One region of the Virgibacillus natechei genome, then DNA from elsewhere that is predicted to be linked to it. Evidence: predicted binding sites of a transcription regulator. Region 1 holds the regulator's gene; the other holds the start of a gene.
The links. Region 1 encodes CtsR, which represses protease genes until heat stress. Its sites were predicted from a motif close to ATGGTCAATAAAGGTCAAACA; they were not measured.
Positions count from the first base shown of each region.

Region 2: a site for CtsR is predicted at 6,620-6,640, ahead of clpP (ATP-dependent Clp endopeptidase proteolytic subunit ClpP). Genes of this name have one in related genera too.

Region 1 is NZ_CP110224.1:196,692-208,508, forward strand. It holds rRNA gene OLD84_RS01220 (16S ribosomal RNA) at 1-1,215, shown strand, start outside; rRNA gene OLD84_RS01225 (23S ribosomal RNA) at 1,411-4,329, shown strand; rRNA gene rrf (5S ribosomal RNA) at 4,498-4,613, shown strand; gene OLD84_RS01235 (MgtC/SapB family protein) at 4,903-5,601, shown strand; gene OLD84_RS01240 (CtsR family transcriptional regulator) at 5,975-6,442, shown strand; gene OLD84_RS01245 (protein-arginine kinase activator protein McsA) at 6,455-7,003, shown strand; gene OLD84_RS01250 (protein-arginine kinase McsB) at 7,000-8,067, shown strand; gene clpC (ATP-dependent protease ATP-binding subunit ClpC) at 8,081-10,507, shown strand; gene radA (DNA repair protein RadA) at 11,013-11,817, shown strand, end outside.
Region 2 is NZ_CP110224.1:2,508,316-2,520,132, reverse strand. It holds gene OLD84_RS13085 (tetratricopeptide repeat protein) at 1-495, shown strand, start outside; gene trxB (thioredoxin-disulfide reductase) at 580-1,533, shown strand; gene OLD84_RS13075 (8-oxo-dGTP diphosphatase) at 2,185-2,652, shown strand; gene rapZ (RNase adapter RapZ) at 2,678-3,562, shown strand; gene OLD84_RS13065 (gluconeogenesis factor YvcK family protein) at 3,565-4,527, shown strand; gene whiA (DNA-binding protein WhiA) at 4,564-5,508, shown strand; gene OLD84_RS13055 (HPr family phosphocarrier protein) at 5,679-5,933, shown strand; gene clpP (ATP-dependent Clp endopeptidase proteolytic subunit ClpP) at 5,976-6,569, opposite strand; tRNA gene OLD84_RS13045 (tRNA-Arg) at 6,933-7,006, shown strand; gene OLD84_RS13040 (shikimate kinase) at 7,073-7,609, opposite strand; gene OLD84_RS13035 (ABC transporter ATP-binding protein) at 7,926-8,957, shown strand; gene OLD84_RS13030 (ABC transporter ATP-binding protein) at 8,932-9,909, shown strand; gene OLD84_RS13025 (ABC transporter substrate-binding protein) at 9,946-11,646, shown strand; gene OLD84_RS13020 (ABC transporter permease) at 11,771-11,817, shown strand, end outside.

The DNA.
Region 1 (11,817 bases):
CCCAGACTCCTACGGGAGGCAGCAGTAGGGAATCATCCGCAATGGACGAAAGTCTGACGGTGCAACGCCGCGTGAGTGATGAAGGTTCTCGGATCGTAAAACTCTGTTGTTAGGGAAGAACAAGTACCGTTTGAATAAGGCGGTACCTTGACGGTACCTAACCAGAAAGCCCCGGCTAACTACGTGCCAGCAGCCGCGGTAATACGTAGGGGGCAAGCGTTGTCCGGAATTATTGGGCGTAAAGCGCTCGCAGGCGGTCTTTTAAGTCTGATGTGAAATCTTGCGGCTTAACCGTGAGCGGTCATTGGAAACTGGAGGACTTGAGTACAGAAGAGGAGAGTGGAATTCCACGTGTAGCGGTGAAATGCGTAGAGATGTGGAGGAACACCAGTGGCGAAGGCGACTCTCTGGTCTGTAACTGACGCTGAGGAGCGAAAGCGTGGGGAGCGAACAGGATTAGATACCCTGGTAGTCCACGCCGTAAACGATGAGTGCTAGGTGTTAGGGGGTTTCCGCCCCTTAGTGCTGAAGTTAACGCATTAAGCACTCCGCCTGGGGAGTACGGCCGCAAGGCTGAAACTCAAAAGAATTGACGGGGGCCCGCACAAGCGGTGGAGCATGTGGTTTAATTCGAAGCAACGCGAAGAACCTTACCAGGTCTTGACATCCTCTGCAACCGGTAGAGATACCGGGTTCCCTTCGGGGACAGAGTGACAGGTGGTGCATGGTTGTCGTCAGCTCGTGTCGTGAGATGTTGGGTTAAGTCCCGTAACGAGCGCAACCCTTAATCTTAGTTGCCAGCATTAAGTTGGGCACTCTAAGGTGACTGCCGGTGACAAACCGGAGGAAGGTGGGGATGACGTCAAATCATCATGCCCCTTATGACCTGGGCTACACACGTGCTACAATGGATGGAACAAAGGGCAGCGAAGCCGCAAGGTGTAGCAAATCCCATAAAACCATTCTCAGTTCGGATTGCAGGCTGCAACTCGCCTGCATGAAGCCGGAATCGCTAGTAATCGCGGATCAGCATGCCGCGGTGAATACGTTCCCGGGCCTTGTACACACCGCCCGTCACACCACGAGAGTTAGCAACACCCGAAGTCGGTGAGGTAACACGTTTACGTGAGCCAGCCGCCGAAGGTGGGGCCAATGATTGGGGTGAAGTCGTAACAAGGTAGCCGTATCGGAAGGTGCGGCTGGATCACCTCCTTTCTAAGGATAAATAGAAGGAACGCTTCAGAGGTACCCTAACGGGTTCTCTGAGGTCAGGGACATACATGGTTGTTTGGTTCAGTTTTGAGGGATGTAAATCTCTCATTTTGTTATTTTGTACCTTGAAAACTAAATAAGAGTAATCAACGACATCAAATTAAATTGTACGTTCTTTTGAATGAAAACAAGTAACTTAGTTAAGTGAAGAAGAGCGCACGGTGGATGCCTTGGTACGAGGAGCCGAAGAAGGACGGGACTAACGCCGATATGTCTCGGGGAGTTGTAAGTAAACATTGATCCGAGAATTTCCGAATGGGGGAACCCACTGTTCGTAATGGAACAGGACATTTATCTGAATACATAGGATAAATGAGGCAGACCCGGGGAACTGAAACATCTCATTACCCGGAGGAAGAGAAAGCAAATGCGATTTCCCAAGTAGCGGCGAGCGAAACGGAAACAGCCCAAACCAAAGAGCTTGCTCTTTGGGGTTGTAGGACATTCCATTGGAGTTACAAAGAAATGCGTTAGACGAATCGATCTGGAACGATCAGCCATAGAAGGTAAGAGCCCTGTAGTCGAAAAGGCATTTCCTCCGGAGTGTATCCTGAGTACGGCGGAACACGAGAAATTCCGTCGGAATCTGGGAGGACCATCTCCTAAGGCTAAATACTTCCTCGTGACCGATAGTGAACCAGTACCGTGAGGGAAAGGTGAAAAGCACCCCGGAAGGGGAGTGAAATAGAACCTGAAACCGTGCGCTTACAAGTAGTCGAAGCCCGTTAATGGGTGACGGCGTACCTTTTGTAGAATGGACCGGCGAGTTACGATTACATGCAAGGTTAAGTGGAAGACACGGAGCCGCAGCGAAAGCGAGTCTGAACAGGGCGTCTCTAGTATGTGGTCGTAGACCCGAAACCGTGTGATCTACCCATGTCCAGGGTGAAAGTCAGGTAACACTGACCGGAGGCCCGAACCCACGTATGTTGAAAAATGCGGGGATGAGGTGTGGGTAGGGGTGAAATGCCAATCGAACACGGAGATAGCTGGTTCTCTCCGAAATAGCTTTAGGGCTAGCCTCAAGGTTGATTGTACTGGAGGTAGAGCACTGATTGGACGAGGGGCCCTCACCGGGTTACCGAATTCAGTCAAACTCCGAATGCCAGCTACTTTGCCTTGGGAGTCAGACTATGGGTGATAAGGTTCATAGTCGAGAGGGAAACAGCCCAGACCGCCAGCTAAGGTCCCAAAGTATACGTTAAGTGGAAAAGGATGTGGAGTTGCCCAGACAACCAGGATGTTGGCTTAGAAGCAGCCATCATTTAAAGAGTGCGTAATAGCTCACTGGTCGAGTGACTCTGCGCCGAAAATGTACCGGGGCTAAACGTATCACCGAAGCTGCGGATTGTTCTATCGAACAATGGTAGGAGAGCGTTCCAAGTGCTGTGAAGTCAGACCGTGAGGACTGGTGGAGCGCTTGGAAGTGAGAATGCCGGTATGAGTAGCGAAAAAAGAGTGAGAATCTCTTTCACCGAAAGCCTAAGGTTTCCTGAGGAAGGCTCGTCCTCTCAGGGTTAGTCGGGACCTAAGCCGAGGCCGAAAGGCGTAGGCGATGGACAACAGGTAGATATTCCTGTACCACCTCGTGACTGTTTGAGCGATGGGGGGACGCAGTAGGATAAGGAATGCGCACAGATGGAATAGTGCGCCCAAGCAGTGAGAAAGTCGAATAGGCAAATCCGTTCGGCAATTTCAAGCTGTGATGGGGAGGGAAATTGAGTACCGAAGTTCCCGATTTCACACTGCCAAGAAAATCCTCTAGTGAGGTCACAGGTGCCCGTACCGCAAACCGACACAGGTAGGCGAGGAGAGAATCCTAAGGTGAGCGGGAGAACTCTCGTTAAGGAACTCGGCAAAATGACCCCGTAACTTCGGGAGAAGGGGTGCTCACTCGTGAGTGAGCCGCAGTGAATAGGCCCAAGCGACTGTTTATCAAAAACACAGGTCTTTGCGAAGCCGAAAGGCGAAGTATAAGGGCTGACACCTGCCCGGTGCTGGAAGGTTAAGGGGAAGCGTTAGCTTTCGAGCGAAGCGCAGAACCGAAGCCCCAGTAAACGGCGGCCGTAACTATAACGGTCCTAAGGTAGCGAAATTCCTTGTCGGGTAAGTTCCGACCCGCACGAAAGGTGCAACGACTTGGGCACTGTCTCAACGAGAGACCCGGTGAAATTATACGATGTGTGAAGATGCACATTACCCGCGACAGGACGGAAAGACCCCGTGGAGCTTTACTGTAGCCTGATATTGAATGTTGGTATAGCTTGTACAGGATAGGTGGGAGCCTTAGAAACGTGAGCGCTAGCTTACGTGGAGGCATCCGTGGGATACCACCCTGGCTGTACGAACCTTCTAACCCAGGACCGTAATCCGGTTCGGAGACAGTTTCAGGCGGGCAGTTTGACTGGGGCGGTCGCCTCCTAAAAAGTAACGGAGGCGCCCAAAGGTTCCCTCAGAATGGTTGGAAATCATTCGTAGCGTGTAAAGGCACAAGGGAGCTTGACTGCGAGACCTACAAGTCGAGCAGGGACGAAAGTCGGGCTTAGTGATCCGGTGGTACCGCATGGAAGGGCCATCGCTCAACGGATAAAAGCTACCCCGGGGATAACAGGCTTATCTCCCCCAAGAGTTCACATCGACGGGGAGGTTTGGCACCTCGATGTCGGCTCATCGCATCCTGGGGCTGTAGTCGGTCCCAAGGGTTGGGCTGTTCGCCCATTAAAGCGGTACGCGAGCTGGGTTCAGAACGTCGTGAGACAGTTCGGTCCCTATCCGTCGTGGGCGTTGGAAGTTTGAGAGGAGCTGTCCTTAGTACGAGAGGACCGGGATGGACATACCGCTGGTGTACCAGTTGTTCCGCCAGGAGCATGGCTGGGTAGCTACGTATGGCAAGGATAAGTGCTGAAAGCATCTAAGCATGAAGCCCCCCTCAAGATGATACTTCCCATCACTTTAAGTGAGTAAGATCCCTCAGAGACGATGAGGTAGATAGGTTCGAGGTGGAAGCGTGGTGACACGTGCAGCTGACGAATACTAATCGATCGAGGACTTAACTAATTTCTTATTTGATCGGCGTTGATGATACTCTTATTTAGTTTTTAGGGTATAAATGGACAAAAACCCTTGCATTTTAGACAAAAAATGCATATAATAAAACTTGTCCTTATCATAAGGAAGTTCTGTTGATATGTTCACATCCAGTGAATAACACAGAATGACATCAGGTCTGGTGGTAATAGCGGAGAGGTCACACCTGTTCCCATGCCGAACACAGAAGTTAAGCTCTCCAGCGCTGATGGTAGTTGGGGCTTTGCCCCTGCAAGAGTAGGACGTCGCCAGGCTTTAACAATAAAAGCATGAATGCAAAATTTGCATTCATGCTTTTTGTATTATATATGGTATTATATATAGAATAAGTTAGTATGTTGGATCAATTTCATAAATCTTAACTCAAGTCTTCAACATAGGAAGCACTTCAAGTATGTATGAAAAAAGAAATTTTTAAATCCTTTTTACTGCTCAAAACGAAACACTACTTCGTTTATATTTTTTGTATGAATAAATTAGAGATTATATATATACACATGAGTATATCACAACATATTGGTATATAAGAAAAGGAGATCAAAAATGCAGGAAGCTCTTCAGCATGTATTTGGAGATGATTTTTTTACGATAATGATCCGCGTGCTAATTGCATTGCTTTTATCAGGGATAATTGGTTTTGAACGTGGATTGAATAATCATTCTGCTGGTTTTCGTACACATATTCTTGTGGGTGTCGGAGCTTGCTTAATGATGCTTTTTTCTTTTTATGGTTTCGAAGAATTTATAGAAGAATATAATAATATTCGATTTGATCCAGCAAGAATCCCATCTTATGTTATTAGTGGGATTGGCTTCCTTGGAGCAGGAACGATCATTGTATATGGAGGAACGATTCGCGGCTTAACTACTGCGGCTTCAATTTGGACAGTTGCTGGGATAGGATTGGTAGTAGGTGCAGGAATGTATGGAGCAGCTATATTTACAACATTTATAATTTTACTTAGTTTGGTTTTCCTGAATAACTTTGAAAAACTATTCACAAAAGGAAATTCTTCAAATTTAATTGAAATTATAGCTTTACCAGATCTACAGATAAATGAAGTTATCTCTGCATTTGAAAAGTTCGATTCGGTAATAAAAAAAGTAGAAATTACGAAGTCAGAAAATAATATAAGAAATATCTTTGTGAAAATTGAACGGAAATCTAATTTGGATAGAGTGGCTTTAGTTGAAGAAATCTCCAAAATTGAGCATGTTAAAAATATATCTGAGATAAAATAATCAAATTTACTTGGGAACTTTACACATTAAATATGTTGTAAAGTTTTTTCTTTGTTTTGAATCTCCTTTTTTTGTCTAACATATATATAGGTTGAGAATGCTACTATTTTTATTGAATAAGAAATGCTCGAAAATACTTATCAAGCCACCTTACCGTTTGCAACTTTTATGAGGCTACTTTTTTTAGAAAGGTTAGCATTGGTCAGGCCGTAAATGTCGAGTTCCAACTCCCGCACTTATGTAGTCCTATTTGCAAAAAATACGTAGGAATAGAAAACAAGGTATTTGCATCTCACATATTTTGGAGTATAATAAAAGCATAGTCAAAGATAGTCAAAGTCAAAGGCTTATACAACGAAGAGGAGGTGGGCTCATGAGTAATATTTCAGATGTGATTGAGCAATATTTAAAAGAGATTTTGCAATCAAGAGGACAAAATACCATCGATATAAAACGAAGTGAAGTTGCTGATCAGTTTCAGTGTGTCCCCTCGCAAATTAATTATGTGATTAACACCCGCTTTACTGTGGAAAAGGGATATATAGTAGAAAGTAAACGTGGTGGCGGTGGTTACATTCGAATCATACGAATTATACATCAAGAAAAGTCTGAACTTATTGATGAAATTATAGAGATGATTAACCCCACAGTTACACAACAAGCTTCAATTGATGTGCTGGATAGGCTTTTAGAAGAAAATTTAATCACTGAGCGGGAAGCAAAAATAATGTTGAGTGGAATTGATAGAAATACACTAGCGTTTCAGCTTCCTCTCCGGGATGAAGTACGTGCTCGTGTGTTAACAGCTATGCTTGCTCAGTTAAAATACTTAATCAAGTGAGGGGGAAACACAATGGAATGTCAAGAATGCCAACAGCGTCCGGCTACATTCCACTTTACTCAAGTGATAAATGGCGACAAAAAGGAAGTCCATGTTTGTGAAGAGTGTGCAATGGAAAAAGGATATATGACGTCCCCAGAAGAAGGGTATTCTCTTCATAATTTACTTGCAGGCTTGTTTAACTTTGATTCTGCAATTATGGAAAGCAAGCAAAGTAATGCTTATAAGCAAGAAAATGAGCTAAAATGTTCCCATTGTGAGATGACACTTTCGCAATTTAAACAATTAGGGAAATTTGGCTGCGCAGCTTGCTATGATACGTTTTCTGGGCGACTTGATCCAATATTTCGTCGTGTACATTCAGGGAATACACAACATTATGGAAAAATACCTAAACGTCAAGGTGGCAATTTGCATACAAAGAAACAACTGGAAAGTTATAGAACAGAATTACAAAAATTAATTGGAGAAGAAAACTTTGAAGAAGCCGCAAAGGTAAGGGATCAAATTAGAGCATTGGAACAAGAAAATGGCAATACGGAAGCAGGTGATAATTCATGACATTAAAACGATTCATGAATGAAGCAATCAGTCCTTGGATGCGTGAGGAAGGCCCGGATAGCGATATTGTTTTAAGTAGTCGTATCAGACTTGCAAGAAACTTCTCAAGCGTTTCTTATCCTATTTTTGCTGATCGGGTAAAGTTAACGGAAATTCGTGATTTTTTCAAAGAGGAATATGAACATCGGTCTTTTCAGGATTATGAAGATTTTGCATTTATCTCTATTCAGGATTTATCAGATGTCGAAAAACGTGTATTAGTAGAAAAACATCTTATTAGCCCGCATTTATCAAAAAACGAGGGGGCTGCTGCAACCATCATTTCAAAAAATGAGCAGGTATCGATTATGATAAATGAAGAGGATCATATTCGTCTCCAGCTTTATTTTCCAGGTTTCCAATTATCTAAAGCATTGGAAAAAGCCTTTCAGTTGGATGATTGGCTGGAGGAAAAGGTTAACTATGCCTTTGATGAGACAAGAGGATATTTAACAAGTTGTCCAACAAATGTTGGTACGGGAATGCGCGCTTCTGTTATGATGCATCTTCCTGCGTTGGCAATGACAAAACAAATTAATCGAATGATACCAGCGATTAACCAGTTGGGGCTCGTCGTTCGAGGGATCTATGGAGAAGGCAGTGAAGCACAAGGGAATATCTTCCAAATATCGAATCAAATTACATTAGGGAAATCAGAAGAAGATATTATAGGTGACTTACAGAGCGTTGTTAACCAGTTAATTGAGCATGAAAGGAATGCAAGAAGTCATATAATGAAACAATCAAGTACGAAGTTAGAGGACCGCATTTATCGTTCCTATGGCGTGTTGGATTATAGCAGGGTTATTGGATCAAATGAAGCAGCAATATGCTTGTCAAATGTACGATTGGGAATTGATTTGGGTTTGATAAAAAATGTTTCTCGTAACATACTTAATGAATTAATGATTCTTACACAGCCAGGATTTTTGCAACAATATGCAAAGGCGACATTAAGCGCAGATGAACGTGATAAACTTAGGGCGACACTAATCCGCGAACGATTACAATTGGAGAACCGATAGGAGGAAATAATATATGATGTTTGGACGTTTTACAGAAAGAGCACAAAAAGTATTAGCTTTATCACAAGAGGAAGCAGTAAGACTTGGACATAGCAATATTGGTACAGAACATGTTCTTTTGGGACTTGTGGGTGAAGGAGAAGGAATTGCTGCAAAAGCATTGGAGTCGTTAGGGCTAGAAGTTTCTAAAATTCAAGAAGAAGTAGAGAAGCTAATCGGTGTTGGAAAAGAACCAATGAAGTCGATTCACTATACACCAAGAGCGAAAAAAGTGGTGGAATTATCCCAGGATGAAGCAAGAAAACTTGGACACTCTTATGTTGGAACAGAGCACATTCTTTTAGGTCTGATCCGTGAGGGTGAAGGTGTTGCAGCTCGCGTACTAAACAACCTCGGTGTGAGCTTAAATAAGGCAAGACAGCAAGTGCTTCAGCTACTCGGGAGCAATGAGTCACAAGGCGGGAGACAAGGGCGTAATAATCAGCAGTCAAGTGCAAATACACCAACCTTGGATTCCTTAGCAAGAGATTTAACGGTAATTGCTAAAGAAGGAAGTGTCGATCCCGTTATTGGTCGAGGCAAAGAAATTGAACGCGTTATCCAAATATTAAGTCGCCGGACAAAAAATAACCCCGTATTAATTGGGGAGCCTGGTGTCGGTAAAACTGCTGTTGCAGAAGGTTTAGCACAGCAAATTATTGATAATGAAGTTCCTGAGACATTGCGTGATAAACGCGTAATGACACTTGATATGGGGACAGTGGTAGCAGGTACGAAATATCGTGGTGAATTTGAAGATCGATTGAAAAAGGTAATGGAAGAAATACGCCAAGCAGGCAACATTCTTCTATTTATTGATGAGCTGCATACACTCATTGGTGCAGGAGGAGCTGAAGGTGCGATTGATGCATCGAATATATTGAAACCTTCCCTCGCACGTGGCGACCTGCAATGTATTGGTGCAACGACACTAGATGAGTATCGTAAATATATTGAAAAGGATGCTGCACTGGAGCGTAGGTTCCAACCAATTCAAGTAGATGAACCAACATTAGAGGAAACAGTTCAAATTTTACGTGGTCTACGTGACCGTTATGAGGCACATCATCGTGTAACCATCACAGATGATGCGATTGAAGCTGCTGCAAACCTATCCCATCGTTATATTTCAGATCGCTTCCTGCCTGACAAAGCGATTGACTTAATTGATGAAGCGGGTTCAAAAGTTCGATTAAATTCATATACGATTCCACCTAATTTAAAAGAGTTGGAACATAAACTTGGTGACGTGCGCAAAGAAAAAGATGCATCCGTACAGAGCCAGGAGTTTGAAAAGGCAGCATCGTTACGTGATAACGAACAGCGTCTGCGTGAAGAATTGGAAGAAACCAGAAAGGAATGGAAGGAAAAACAAGGGCAAACAGACACAGAAGTAACGGTTGAAGATATTGCTAGTGTTGTTTCGATATGGACAGGAGTTCCGGTCTCAAGGCTGACGAAAGATGAAAGCGAACGCTTGATGAACATGGAAGAAACGCTGCATAATCGTGTTGTTGGCCAAGAAGAGAGTGTTAATGCGGTAGCTCGAGCTATTCGAAGAGCTCGTGCAGGCTTAAAAGATCCGAAACGTCCTATTGGCTCGTTTATATTCCTGGGACCTACAGGTGTTGGTAAAACGGAGCTGGCTCGAGCATTAGCGGAAACAATGTTTGAAGATGAGGAAGCGATGATCCGGGTTGACATGTCGGAATACATGGAGAAACATTCGACCTCTCGTTTAGTTGGCTCGCCTCCTGGCTATGTAGGCCATGAAGAAGGTGGTCAGTTAACAGAGAAAGTTCGAACAAAGCCATATTCTGTTGTTTTACTTGATGAAATAGAAAAGGCGCATCCAGATGTATTTAATATTTTATTACAAGTACTGGAGGATGGCCGTTTAACAGATTCAAAGGGACGTGTTGTTGATTTCCGTAATACGGTTCTCATTATGACTTCCAACGTTGGAGCTAGTGAATTAAGGCGTAATAAATATGTCGGATTTAACCTTGGCGAAGAAGGTTCGGATTACAAGGATATGAAAGCCAAAGTGACAGAAGAAATGAAAAAGGCATTCCGACCAGAGTTCTTAAACCGTATTGATGAAATGATTGTATTCCATTCACTGGAAAGAAAGCATATGAAGCGTATTGTCACATTAATGATTGACCAATTAAAAGAACGTTTAGCTGACCAAGATATCGAATTTTCGTTGACCGATAAATCGATAGAAAAAATTGCAAATGAAGGGTTTGACCCTGAATATGGCGCTCGACCATTGCGAAGGTCAATTCAGCATAACATTGAAAATCTATTGTCAGAGGAACTTCTCAAGGAAAACATTACAAAAGGTCAAAAAGTGAAGGTTGGTTTAAACAATAAAGGTGAATTCACTTTACTATAGGGGTTTAAGCGAATTCCCCTCCTTTGCTTAATAGATAAAGTTGTTTTCTAAAAGATTGGGACTGTGGTTACTCGTCCCACCGAAAAGAATTGTTGTTTTTAGCACAAGATCTATAAAAGACGAAGTAACTACCAGGTTGATTTCCGCTGCGTACAGTCGCTTTCCGCGGGCACGGCTTTGCCCTGGCAAGGAGGCTCACGGGTCACCCTAAGGTGCGCGTAGTGTATTTCCGTAGCGGGGTAAAAGTATCATCCCTTATTTCAAGTTACGTCATCTTTTATATCAACTATGGAGATTTAAAAGCAACAATACTTATGAAAAGAGCCATAGATAAAAAGCTAGAAGCATCGTCTTCTAGCTTTTTATCATAGATCATTTTTCAGCTAGAACATGAAATTGTGGCATTACTTTGGAAACTTTTAAACAAATTGATAGATTGCTGTAACCTAAAAGGACGAAAAAAGGTATATAATAGAGGAATGAATGAATGAAGGGGTAGAGTGCTTTGGCAAAACGGAAAACGAAATATGTATGTCAGGAATGTGGATATGAATCAGCTAAATGGATGGGAAAATGTCCTTCCTGTAATGACTGGAATACATTAATTGAAGAAGTTGAAGCATCAAGTGGCAGAAATCAGCATACAGTAAGCGGGGGCGTAAAAAATGCTAGTAAACCAGAAAAAATAACTGCTATCGAATCGGAAAAAGAACCTCGGATGACAACCTCGATGATGGAATTTAACCGAGTGCTGGGTGGAGGAATTGTTCCTGGATCTTTAGTGTTGGTTGGTGGTGATCCTGGTATAGGTAAATCAACATTATTATTACAAATTTCCGCCCAATTAGCTGATAAAAACCTCTCTGTATTATACATATCAGGAGAGGAATCAACTCGCCAAACAAAGCTTCGTGCAGATCGATTAGGGATTAAATCTGATTCACTCTATGTTTTGGCTGAAACAAACTTATTTGATATCACGAAACAAATTGATGAAATAAGGCCATCTTTTGTTGTCATTGATTCGATTCAAACCATTTTTAAAGAGGAAGTACAAAGTGCTCCTGGAAGTGTACCTCAAGTACGAGAGAGTACAAATGAATTAATGAAAATAGCGAAAACGAACGGCATCCCAATCGTTATTGTTGGACATGTAACGAAAGAAGGTGCTATTGCAGGGCCGAGAATGCTCGAACATATGGTAGATGCAGTGCTTTATTTTGAAGGGGAAAGGCATCACATGTATCGAATTTTACGGGGGGTCAAAAACCGCTTCGGAAGTACCAACGAAATGGGTATATTTGAAATGA
Region 2 (11,817 bases), 1.6 Mb from region 1:
TGGGAAAAGGCACTTCCGCTTATTGAAGAAATGATGACGTTATTTCCGGATCATAAGCTTGCAAAACATGACTATGCAAAAGCGTTATTTTATTTTGGTCATAAGGACGATGCCATTCAAATGGAACAAGATATCTTAGAAGAAGATCCTACTTCCTTATACAGTCATACAAATTTAGCACTCTTTTATTATGAATTAAATCAAAAACAAGCATACGAAAGAAATATTCAGGCATTACTAAACGTATATCCTATTCATGAACAGCAAAAACTACGTATAGCAGTTACATTGGCCAGAACAGGATACTATCAGGATGCGTATAACCGCTTTCGTTCACTTATAAAAAGTTCGGTGAATAATCATGTTTCCTATTATAGATGGTATAGCATCGCGTCCTATCATGTAGGAAAACAGGATGCTGCGCTTGCTTTATGGGAAGAGGGTAGTAAAAAACACTCACAATTAGCCAATGAAGAATTCCCGTTGCGTTCGTAAATGAGCAAAATAATAGACGAATCGCTGTTGTTTTAATAAGCTATATATGGCTTAATTATTATTGAAAAAAAAGGGGCGATATATATGTCCGAAGATCGTATGTTTGATGTCATTATTGCTGGTGCAGGACCAGCAGGGATGACTGCAGCACTTTATGCATCACGTGCTAACTTAGACACATTAATGATTGAACGTGGGATTCCAGGTGGTCAGGTAGCAAATACGGAAGATGTGGAGAACTTTCCTGGCTTTGACCATATTTTAGGACCTGATTTATCGAATAAAATGTTCGACCATTCAAAGAAATTTGGAGCCGAATATGCTTATGGCGATATAAAAGAAGTTATTGATCATGGGGAATATAAAACAATTATTGCTGGCAAGAAGGAATATAAAACGAGAACACTCATCATTACAACAGGTGCACAATTTAAGAAACTGGGCATTACGGGTGAAGAAGAGTTAGGCGGTCGTGGTGTTTCCTATTGCGCGGTGTGTGATGGCGCATTTTTCAAAAACAGAAATCTTGTCGTGATCGGTGGGGGAGATTCTGCAGTAGAAGAAGGCATTTATTTAACACGGTTTGCAGAAAAAGTAACAGTTGTTCACCGTCGTGATGAATTGCGTGCGCAAAAGATCATCCAAGATCGTGCATTTGATAATGATAAGATTGACTTTATTTGGGATACTGTGGCCCAGAAAATCAATGGCCCAGACGGAAAAGTCAGTAGTGTTTCCCTTCAAAATGTGAAAACGAAAGAAGAATACGATTATGATATTGATGGAGTATTTGTTTATATAGGCATGGTTCCATTAAGTGAGCCTTTCAAATCACTTGGTATCACAGATGAAGAAGGCTATATTCCAACAAATGAACACATGGAAACAAGTGTACCTGGCGTATTCGCAGCCGGAGATATTCGTGCGAAAACCCTTCGACAAATTGTGACAGCAACAGGTGACGGAAGTATAGCAGGCGAAGCAGCTATTAAGTACACGGAAGATTTATTGGAGGAATTAAAAGCTGCAAATGCATAATGTTAAAAATAAAAAAGTAACTGCTTTTTAACGCTGTTGTAACACGCATGCAATAATTATGGGGTACAATGTTAGTAACTAATTGACCCCCTTTTAATAAATAAATTAGTTTTTTGCACAGGTTATAGCGCCTGTGCATTTTTTTTGCTTCCTTCACCCATCTTGTCCAAACTTGTCGGATGGCTAGGTCTTCCTAAAGTGCGTGTTCAAAATGGAGGATTAAAAGGACCGCGTCGGCTAAAGTCGCAGGCGTCCTGCCTGCAACGCCGACACTAGCACGTCCTGTGCGTCGAAAGTTCGAGGCGGCGTTAGTTTCTAGCAGCGGAATGTATGCTTTTAGATACATGAGCAAACGCTCTAGCACGCAGGAAAAGTGTGTTTCTTTTCCAAGGAGCGGAGAAACAAGCCAACGAGCTTCTCGCGTGTTGTGCTGACTTCTGCGTTGCCCACAGGACGTGGGCGATTTTAGCAGAAGCTCCCCTAGACGTGTAAATTTTTAGCGGACTTTTGAACAACCTCTTAAATCGTATCCTTGTTGCTTTTAATTTTTTCATAGTATAATGGAAGTAAGGTTTATTGAATCTAAACGACCGTTCAATGGAATTAGAACTTCATGGATGGAGTTTCATATATAAACGAGGTGAGTTTGTCATGCAGCGAGTGACTAACTGCATAGTAATAGATAACGATCATATATTATTATTAAAAAAACCACGCCGTGGCTGGTATGCGATTCCAGGTGGAAAGATGGAACGAGGGGAATCCATAAAAGAATCGGTAGTGAGAGAGTATAGAGAAGAGACAGCCTTGAATATTCATCAGCCTGAATTAATGGGGACATTTACATTCTCCATATTTAGCTCAGGTAGCTTTATTCAAGAATGGATGATGTTTACGTTTGTTTGTCATTCTTATGATGGAGACTTAATTGAGCATTGCGCAGAAGGTGAATTAGAATGGGTACAGCTTGATCATATAAAAAGTCTACCAATGGCAGAGGGCGATCGGAAAATTTTTGAACATGTTCTGTCCTCTTCCGAAAAACAGTTGTATGGTACCTTTTCATATACAGAAGATTACGAACTGCTTGATTTGCGTTTGGATGCTTCGACACTTTAATGGGTTGGTAAAAGGAGATTTTTAGATGAGAAATGGAGAACAGGAAACAAAATTAGTCATTATCACTGGGATGTCTGGGGCCGGAAAAACGGTCGCGGTTCAAAGCTTCGAGGATTTAGGGTATTATTGTGTGGATAATTTACCACCGACCCTGCTGCCAAAATTTCTCGAACTAATGAAAGACTCGACAAACAATATTCGAAAAGTTGCACTTGTAATGGATTTACGTGGGCGTGAATTCTTTGATTCATTATTTGAGGCGTTAGATGTCTTAGGGGAAGAAGACTGGCTTCAAGAGCATATCCTTTTTCTTGATGCGAAGGATGAATCACTTGTGAGCAGATATAAGGAAACAAGGCGTTCGCATCCATTAGCAGTGGAGGGTTTACCTTTAAATGGAATTCAACAGGAACGTGAAATTTTGGATGAATTAAGAGGAAGATCCCAACGTATTATTGATACGACTAATTTAAAGCCGAAAGAATTACGAGAAAAAATAGTTGAAAAATATACAGAGGAAAAACAAGAAACATTTTCTGTTCACATGGTTTCATTTGGGTTTAAATACGGCTTGCCAATCGATGCTGATTTAGTATTTGATGTTAGGTTTTTACCAAATCCGCATTATGTCCCACATATGAAGTCTCTAACAGGATTGAATACTGAGGTTTCGTCCTATGTTTTTAAGTGGGCGGATACACAGAAATTCATTGAAAAAGTGCTTGATCTACTACAGTTTATGCTTCCGCAATATAAAAAAGAAGGAAAGTCACAGCTTGTGGTTGCTATAGGATGCACAGGAGGACAGCATCGATCTGTAACACTGGCAGAACACTTCACAAAAGAACTATCTTCTAATTATATAACACATGTTAGCCATCGTGATATAGATAAAAGAAAGGGACATTAGCTATGAGTCAAGTTAATCATCCACGAGTCGTTGTGATAGGTGGGGGGACTGGTATGCCTGTTCTTTTACGCGGATTAAAAGAACTGCCCATTCACTTAACAGCACTTGTAACGGTAGCTGATGACGGTGGGAGTACAGGAAGACTACGGGAAGAAATGGAAATTCCGGCGCCAGGCGATATACGTAATGTAATAGCTGCGCTGTCTGATGCTGAACCAATGTTACTTGAACTTTTTCAGCACCGATTTGCAGTAGGTAATGGTTTATCCGGCCATTCAATGGGTAATTTATTATTAGCTGCCATGACGTCTGTTACTGGTAATTTTAATACAGGTATTAAAGAGATATCCCGCGTATTAAATGTAAAAGGAAAAATATACCCCATATCGAATGAAAATATGGCCTTACATGCACAAATGGTGGATGGGACCATTATATCTGGTGAATCCAATATTCCTCTTTCGAATAAACAAATAGAAAAGGTATTCCTTAGCCCACAGCCAATTAATCCATTGCCTAATGCAGTTCGGGCAATCGAAAAAGCTGATTTAGTTGTGATTGCACCAGGAAGTTTGTATACCAGTATCCTACCAGCCATGATCATGCCACAAATGGACGAAGCAATCAGAAACACCAAAGGGAAAGTAGTTTATGTCTGTAATGTCATGACTCAGGCTGGTGAAACAACAAGTTATACAGCTTCCGAGCATGTCCAAGCAATCATCAACCACGTTGGAAAAGGAAGTGTGAATTCGATCGTTGTGCATAACGAACCAATTGAAAAAACAGTCCGTGCTGTCTATGCAGAAGAAAATGCTGAACCAGTCGTTTATGATACGGATCGTCTACTCGAGATGGGGTTGCAGATAATCGAAGGAGATATTATTGACCATTCAAAACCGACCTTAAGGCACGATACTACAAAAATTTCTAAATTACTTTACTCCATTATAGAAACAGAATAAAAGCTGCTTTAACATCGCAACAAGGGAGGGATCAAATTGTCCTTTGCATCTGAAATAAAGAAAGAATTAACAGGCATGGAATTAGGCGATAAGGCCTGTATAGAATCAGAGCTTGCGGCATTAATTCGAATGAATGGAGCTGTCTCTGTTTCAAGAGATGACTATGTGCTTGATGTACAAACTGAAAATGCTGCAATCGCCCGTAGAATCTATACGTTAATTAAATCCATTTATAAAATTCCTGTTGAATTATTAGTACGTAAAAAAATGAAACTAAAAAAGAATAATGTCTATATTGTGCGATTGAAGGAAGATGTACGGATTCTTTTATCGGAAATGGATATATTGCGAGATCCATATACACTAGTACGGTCCATATCAAAAAAGTACATAGAAGGGCATGAGTTAAGAAGATCCTATTTGCGTGGAGCGTTTCTTGCAGGTGGATCGATAAACAATCCTGAAACATCATCTTATCATTTAGAGATCTTTAATTTTCATAAAGAGCATAATGATTCCTTATGTGAATTGATAAACGAGTTTGATCTTCGAGCACGGACATTGGAACGAAAAAATGGCTATATTGTTTACATTAAGGAAGCTGAGAAGATGACAGAGTTCTTAAATATAATCGGAGCACATAATGCATTGTTTAAATTTGAGGATGTCCGCATCATTCGTGATATGCGTAATTCGGTGAATCGCCTGGTAAATTGTGAGACAGCAAACTTAAATAAAACAATTGGTGCAGCATTTCGGCAAATTGAAAATATCAAGTTAATTGAAAATACGGTAGGAATTGATCAATTACCAGAAAAACTACAGGAAATTGCGACGTTACGTGTGCAGCATCAGGAATTGTCATTAAAGGAATTAGGGGAACACGTATCAAGCGGGAAAATCTCAAAATCCGGTGTTAATCACCGATTAAAGAAGATCGATGAATTTGCAAATAAAATTAAGCAAGGGCAGTTGTTATAAGAAGGAAAATAGAATTCCTATGCCTTGTTATGATATAATAGTGGTAAATAATGATAATTTAAACGGTGCTACCTATTAGATCAGCAGTCTATCGTGTCCGTGCCACGAGGGACTGCTGATTAGAATTGATTATTGATGATAACGGTTACGAACTTAGAGGAGATGACAACATGGTTGAGAAATCTATCAAAGTAGAATTGGATACAGGCTTGCAAGCAAGACCGGCAGCGTTATTTGTTCAAGAAGCAAACCGGTACGCAGCAGATCTTTTTCTTGAAAAAGAGGGAAAAAGAGTCAATGCGAAAAGCATTATGGGACTAATGAGCTTAGCTGTAACGAGGAGAGAGACGATTACAATCATTGCTGAAGGCCATGATGAAGAAGAAGCATTAAATCATTTAATTACCTTTGTATCCAGTTCATAATAGAAAATTCCCTTTCATATACGATGAAAGGGAGTTTTTACTTTATTTTTCGGTATTATTACGTTCTAAGATCTTATCAATCAAACCATACTCAACTGATTTTTCAGCAGTCATAAAGTTATCACGTTCCGTATCACGTTCAACTACTTCCATTGGTTGCCCGGTACGCTCAGCAAGAATCACATTCATTTTTCTTTTCATTTCAACGATACGTTTTGCATGGATTTCGATATCCGTTGCCTGACCCTGTGTACCGCCTAATGGTTGGTGAATCATTACTTCACTATTTGGAAGTGCGTAACGTTTTCCTTTTTCACCTGCAGCTAACAGGAATGCGCCCATTGATGCTGCCATTCCAGTACAGATTGTTGATACATTAGGTTTAATGAATTGCATCGTATCAAATATTGCCATACCAGCCGTGATGGATCCTCCTGGTGAGTTGATATAAAGTGAAATATCCTTATCTGGATCGTCAGCCTCAAGGAAAAGCAATTGTGCTACGATTGAGTTCGCAACATTATCATCGATTCCACTTCCAAGCATAATAATACGATCTTTTAATAATCGTGAGTAAATATCATATGCGCGTTCTCCTCGGTTGGTTTGTTCAATAACTGTAGGTATTAAATTCATGTAAAAAATCCTCCCTTATCTGGTAAACAATCTATTTTCATGATAACTAAATGGTCAATGAAGGTCAAACAAAAACGTTCAACAAATATTTTAGTATAAATCACACTTTCCATCATACCCTTCTATCACTAAAATAAACCTGGTTGACTATTTTTTGGCAGTAAGAAATCGCTGCCTAACAAAGCAAAGAATGCTTTTAAAGAATCTCTTTAACAAATGTCAAGTTTTCTAACTTGTATATATGAGGGTGAAGGGTTATAATAATTTTTGGCAGAAGAAAAGTATACTTTTCTTACTGCATAAGTGCAACTAGGGCATTTCGACTAATGCGTGAATGCAAGTTTTCTAACGAATAAATCTCATGCGCCCATAGCTCAGTTGGATAGAGCTTTGGTTTCCGGTACCAAGTGTCGGGGGTTCGAATCCCTCTGGGCGCACTTCATTGCATAGAAAAGACAAGGGCGCTAGCAACATTTCCCCTTGTCTTTTCTTATGTACAGACACTACTTCTTTAGGATAGAGTCAACAATGAAGTCAGCCGTTTCATCAATTGAATAATCATCGGTTTTCACCCTGAAATGGTGATCCTTGTAAGTAGATTGCCTATCATAAAATAGCTTCTCCATTTCATCAATGGTTTTTCCTTGTAACACCGGCCTACTATCGACTAGTAAACTAATTCTATCTTGCCATACCTCCCATGAGATATCCAGGAAGATCACAATACATTCCGATAAACAGAGTTTCTTCGTTTCATCTTGTAAAAAAGCTCCACCGCCAACAGAAATGATTTTTAGTTTTTCAATGCCTGTGTAATTTTTAATCATATCTTTTTCTTTGGCGCGAAAGGCATCCTCTCCTATCGTTTGGAATATTTGAGAAGTTGGCATGCTGTATGTTTTTTCAATTTCTTCGTCTATGTCTATAAAATCCCATTGTAATTTGTTGGCCAATGCTCTACCAATCGTCGTTTTACCAACACCCATAAACCCTATCAACACAAGATCTTTCTCTCTAAGCAAATCCTCATCAGTATCCATAATATGCCTCTTTCTATCTTATTGGTTAAAAATAGTATAATCTAATTCTATTTATTTGTAAAAAGATGCTAGAATTTTTGGTTAGGCGGTTTATAAAACAGTCATGATTTAAAAGAACTATTTAGGGAAAAAACGAAACGTAAAAAAATGGAATGTACTCTACACTTTAAAAATATACTTGCAATATTAGGTACTATTAAGTATATTAGTAACATATTAATTATAAAATTCTCAATATTGGCATCAAAAGTACTAGTAGAAAAACTTAATATAATTTACGTTTTTAGAAAACGCTTGCATAAAGGAGGACAGGATCATGTCACATTCAGACGTCGTTCTGGAATTAAACGATTTGCATACACATTTTTTTACAGATGCTGGTGAAATCCCTGCTGTAGATGGTGTTAGTATAAACGTACATAAAGGTGAAGTGGTTGGTATAGTTGGTGAGTCAGGGTGTGGGAAAAGTGTAACATCTTTATCTATTATGCATTTGGTACCTCGTCCACCAGGTAGAATTGTTAATGGTGAAATTAATTTTAAAGGAGAAAATCTCGCTCATGCAACGGAAGCTCGTATGAAGAAAATACGTGGAAACGAGATATCCATGATTTTTCAAGAACCAATGACCTCTTTGGACCCATTATTTACGATAGGCAATCAGATGGGAGAAGCAATTCGTCTTCATCAAAAAATGAGTAAGAAAGAAGCGCGTCGTAAATCAATCGATATGTTAAAGCTAGTGGAAATACCACGACCAGAAGCTATTATCGACGAATATCCACATCAATTATCCGGTGGAATGAGACAGCGTGTGATGATTGCGATGTCGATGTCCTGTGATCCAGAATTATTAATTGCTGATGAGCCAACGACAGCATTGGATGTCACCATTCAAGCACAAATATTGGATTTAATGCGAAGTTTAAATAAAGAAAAAGATACTGCTATTTTATTAATCACTCATGATTTAGGGGTTGTTGCGGAAATTTGTGATCGAGTTACGGTCATGTATTCTGGTCAGGTTGTGGAAGAAGGTACAATGAGAGAAATTTTAAAAGATCCAAAGCATCCGTACTCCAAGGGCCTAATTCGTTCCTTGCCTAAAATTCACGAAAGGGAGCAAAAACTTTATTCGATTCCAGGTACTGTACCTAAGCCCAAGATGGAACGGATTGGCTGCCATTTTGCACCTCGCTGTGAGTTTGCTTTTGATCGTTGTTTCGGGGAAAGTCCAAAGCTTTATTCCCTAGGAAATAATCGCGTAAGTCGTTGCTTCTTATACGATGAGAAGGGCGGAAAGGAAGGAGCTGAGGCAGAAAATGCCGAATCCACTATTAGAAGTTAAAGGCTTAAAAAAATATTTCGATATAAATGGTGGCGTTTTTGGGAGGAAAGTAGGGGAAGTAAAAGCAGTGGATGGTGTTTCATTCGCGGTCATGGAAGGAGAAATCCTTGGAATAGTAGGAGAATCAGGCTGTGGAAAATCTACAGCAGGTAAATCAATTCTGCGCCTAATGGAGCCAACTGAAGGAGAAGTAAGGTTCGAGGATCGAAACATAACCAATTTAAACCCTGAAGAAATGCGACAGTTAAGACGTGATATGCAGATTATATTCCAGGATCCGTATGCTTCCCTGAACCCGAGGCATACGGTTGAAAAAATAATTAATGAGCCACTGTTAATTCACAGTGAACTTTCGTCTGAACAACGAAAAGAGCGTGTTCAGGAATTATTGGAGATTGTAGGTTTAAGTGCTTATCACGCCTCTAGGTATCCACATCAATTCAGCGGGGGACAAAGACAGCGAATAGGCATTGCTCGGGCATTGGCGAATAATCCGAAACTAATCATTTGTGATGAACCTGTTTCTGCCTTAGATGTATCTGTTCAATCCCAAATATTGAACTTGATGGAAGAGCTTCGAGATGAATTTAATTTGACGTATGTTTTTATTGCGCATGACCTTAGTGTGGTGAAACACATAAGTGATCGGGTTGGTGTGATGTATTTAGGTAGGATGGTTGAATTAACAACGAAAGATAAATTATATGATGAACCGAAACATCCATATACACAAGCTCTTTTATCGGCTGTACCTTCGCCAGATCCCGATGTCCCCAGGGACCGCGTTATATTAAAGGGGGATGTACCAAGTCCTGCGAACCCACCTGCTGGCTGTGCATTTCACACAAGATGCCCACAAGCAATGGATATTTGTAAGCAGGTCAGGCCACAGTTTGAAGAGATTGAGGATAATCATTTTGTTGCATGCCACCTTTATGGTGACGTGCAATAGAATTTATCAATTTTTATAAAAAGAGGGGGAAAAGGCATGAAGTTGAAGTATTCATTTTTATTTGCTCTAATGCTTGCTTTTATTTTAGTACTTGCAGCATGTAGTGGAGATGGTGGAGCAGATTCTGCTTCATCAGAGGAAGAGGATGGAGTGGAAGAAGAGGGTGACGCTGAAGAAAGTGATGACGATGCAGATTCAGAAGCTGACACAGAAGCAGACGGGGACCAAGTTCTATTATTTGCCCGTGGCGGTGATTCTGAAAGTTTAGACCCATCGAGTACGACAGATGGTGAGTCATCTCGTGTGACCGTTCAAGTACTGGAAAGTTTACTACAATTTGAAGAAGATTCATTTGAACTGCAACCAGGGTTAGCGCATGACTGGGATGTTTCAGGTGATGGTTTAAACTATACGTTCTATTTGGAGGAAGGTGTCACTTTCCACGATGGGACGGACTTTAACGCCGATGCAGTAAAAACAAACTTTGAACGTTGGTCAGATCCGGAGCATGAATATGGATTTGCGGATGATAATTATGTGTACTCCATGTATGGAACCATGTTCGGTGGTTTCAAAGGAGATGATGGGCACGTAATTGATGAGATCAATGTTGTAAATGATCATGAAATAGAATTTGTTTTATCACAACCATTAGGTTTCTTCTTACAAAATATGGGCATGAGTTATTTTGGGATAACTTCTCCGGCAGCTTTTGAAGAATTTGGACCCGAAATTAACGAAAACCCGGTAGGAACTGGGCCGTTTGAATTTGTTAGCTGGAGCAAAGATGATTCGATTGTTCTGGAAAAAAATGAGGATTATCGTATTGATGGATTACCACATCTTGATCAAGTAGTCTTCGAAGTGGTACCTGATAATGCGGCACGTTTGATTGCACTTCGTTCAGGTGAGATAGATATCATGGATGGATTGAATCCAGATGATGCTGCAGGAATTGAATCCGAAGAAGGGTTAGAATTGTTTACACGTGCAGAGAATAATATTGGCTATTTAGGTTTTAATGTTGAGAAAGAACCATTAGATAATCCGGATTTGCGTCATGCGATTAATTATGCAATTGATAAACAAGCAATTGCTGACGCACTATATGCTGGGTACGCAAATACTGCTAAAAATCCACTTCCACCTAGTTATATGGGATATAACGATGATGTGGAAGCCTATGAATATGATCTCGACAAAGCAGAGGAATTACTGGCAGAAGCTGGTTACGAGGATGGTCTAGAGATTGAACTCTGGACAATGCCTGTAGCAAGACCGTATATGCCAGATCCAGAGACAACTGCTGAAATTGTTCAAAATAATTTAGCAGACATAGGAATTGATGTAACGATCGTGCGAGAAGAATGGGCTCCTTATCTTGATAAGACAATGGATGGGGAACATGAAATGTATATGCTTGGTTGGTCAGGAACAAATGGAGATCCGGATTATTTCTTAAGTAGTTTACTACATGGAGATAATATAGGTAGTAGTAACAGAGAGTTTTATGAGAATCCTGAAGTGGATGACTTGTTAGACGAAGCAAAAAGATCGGTTGATCAAGATGAACGCGCAGCATTTTATCAAGAAGCTCAGGCGCTAATTTCAGAAGATTCACCAATGGTGACATTAGTCCATTCTACTCCTGTTTTAGCAACTTCTAGTAATGTATTAAATTATGTACCACATCCTTCAACAAGTGAACCATTAACAGAAGTAGAGTTAACGAACTAAGATTTCAAGGGGTAGTAGTTGCTTACTACTGCCCCATTTCTATCTAATAAGAAAGACAAGTTCTGTACGCCTACCCAGTTATAGTTATTGTTTCTTCGATTATAAATAGAATAGGGGTGAAATGATGTTTGCCTATATTATGCGCCGTTTATTAATGCTCATTCCTGTTTT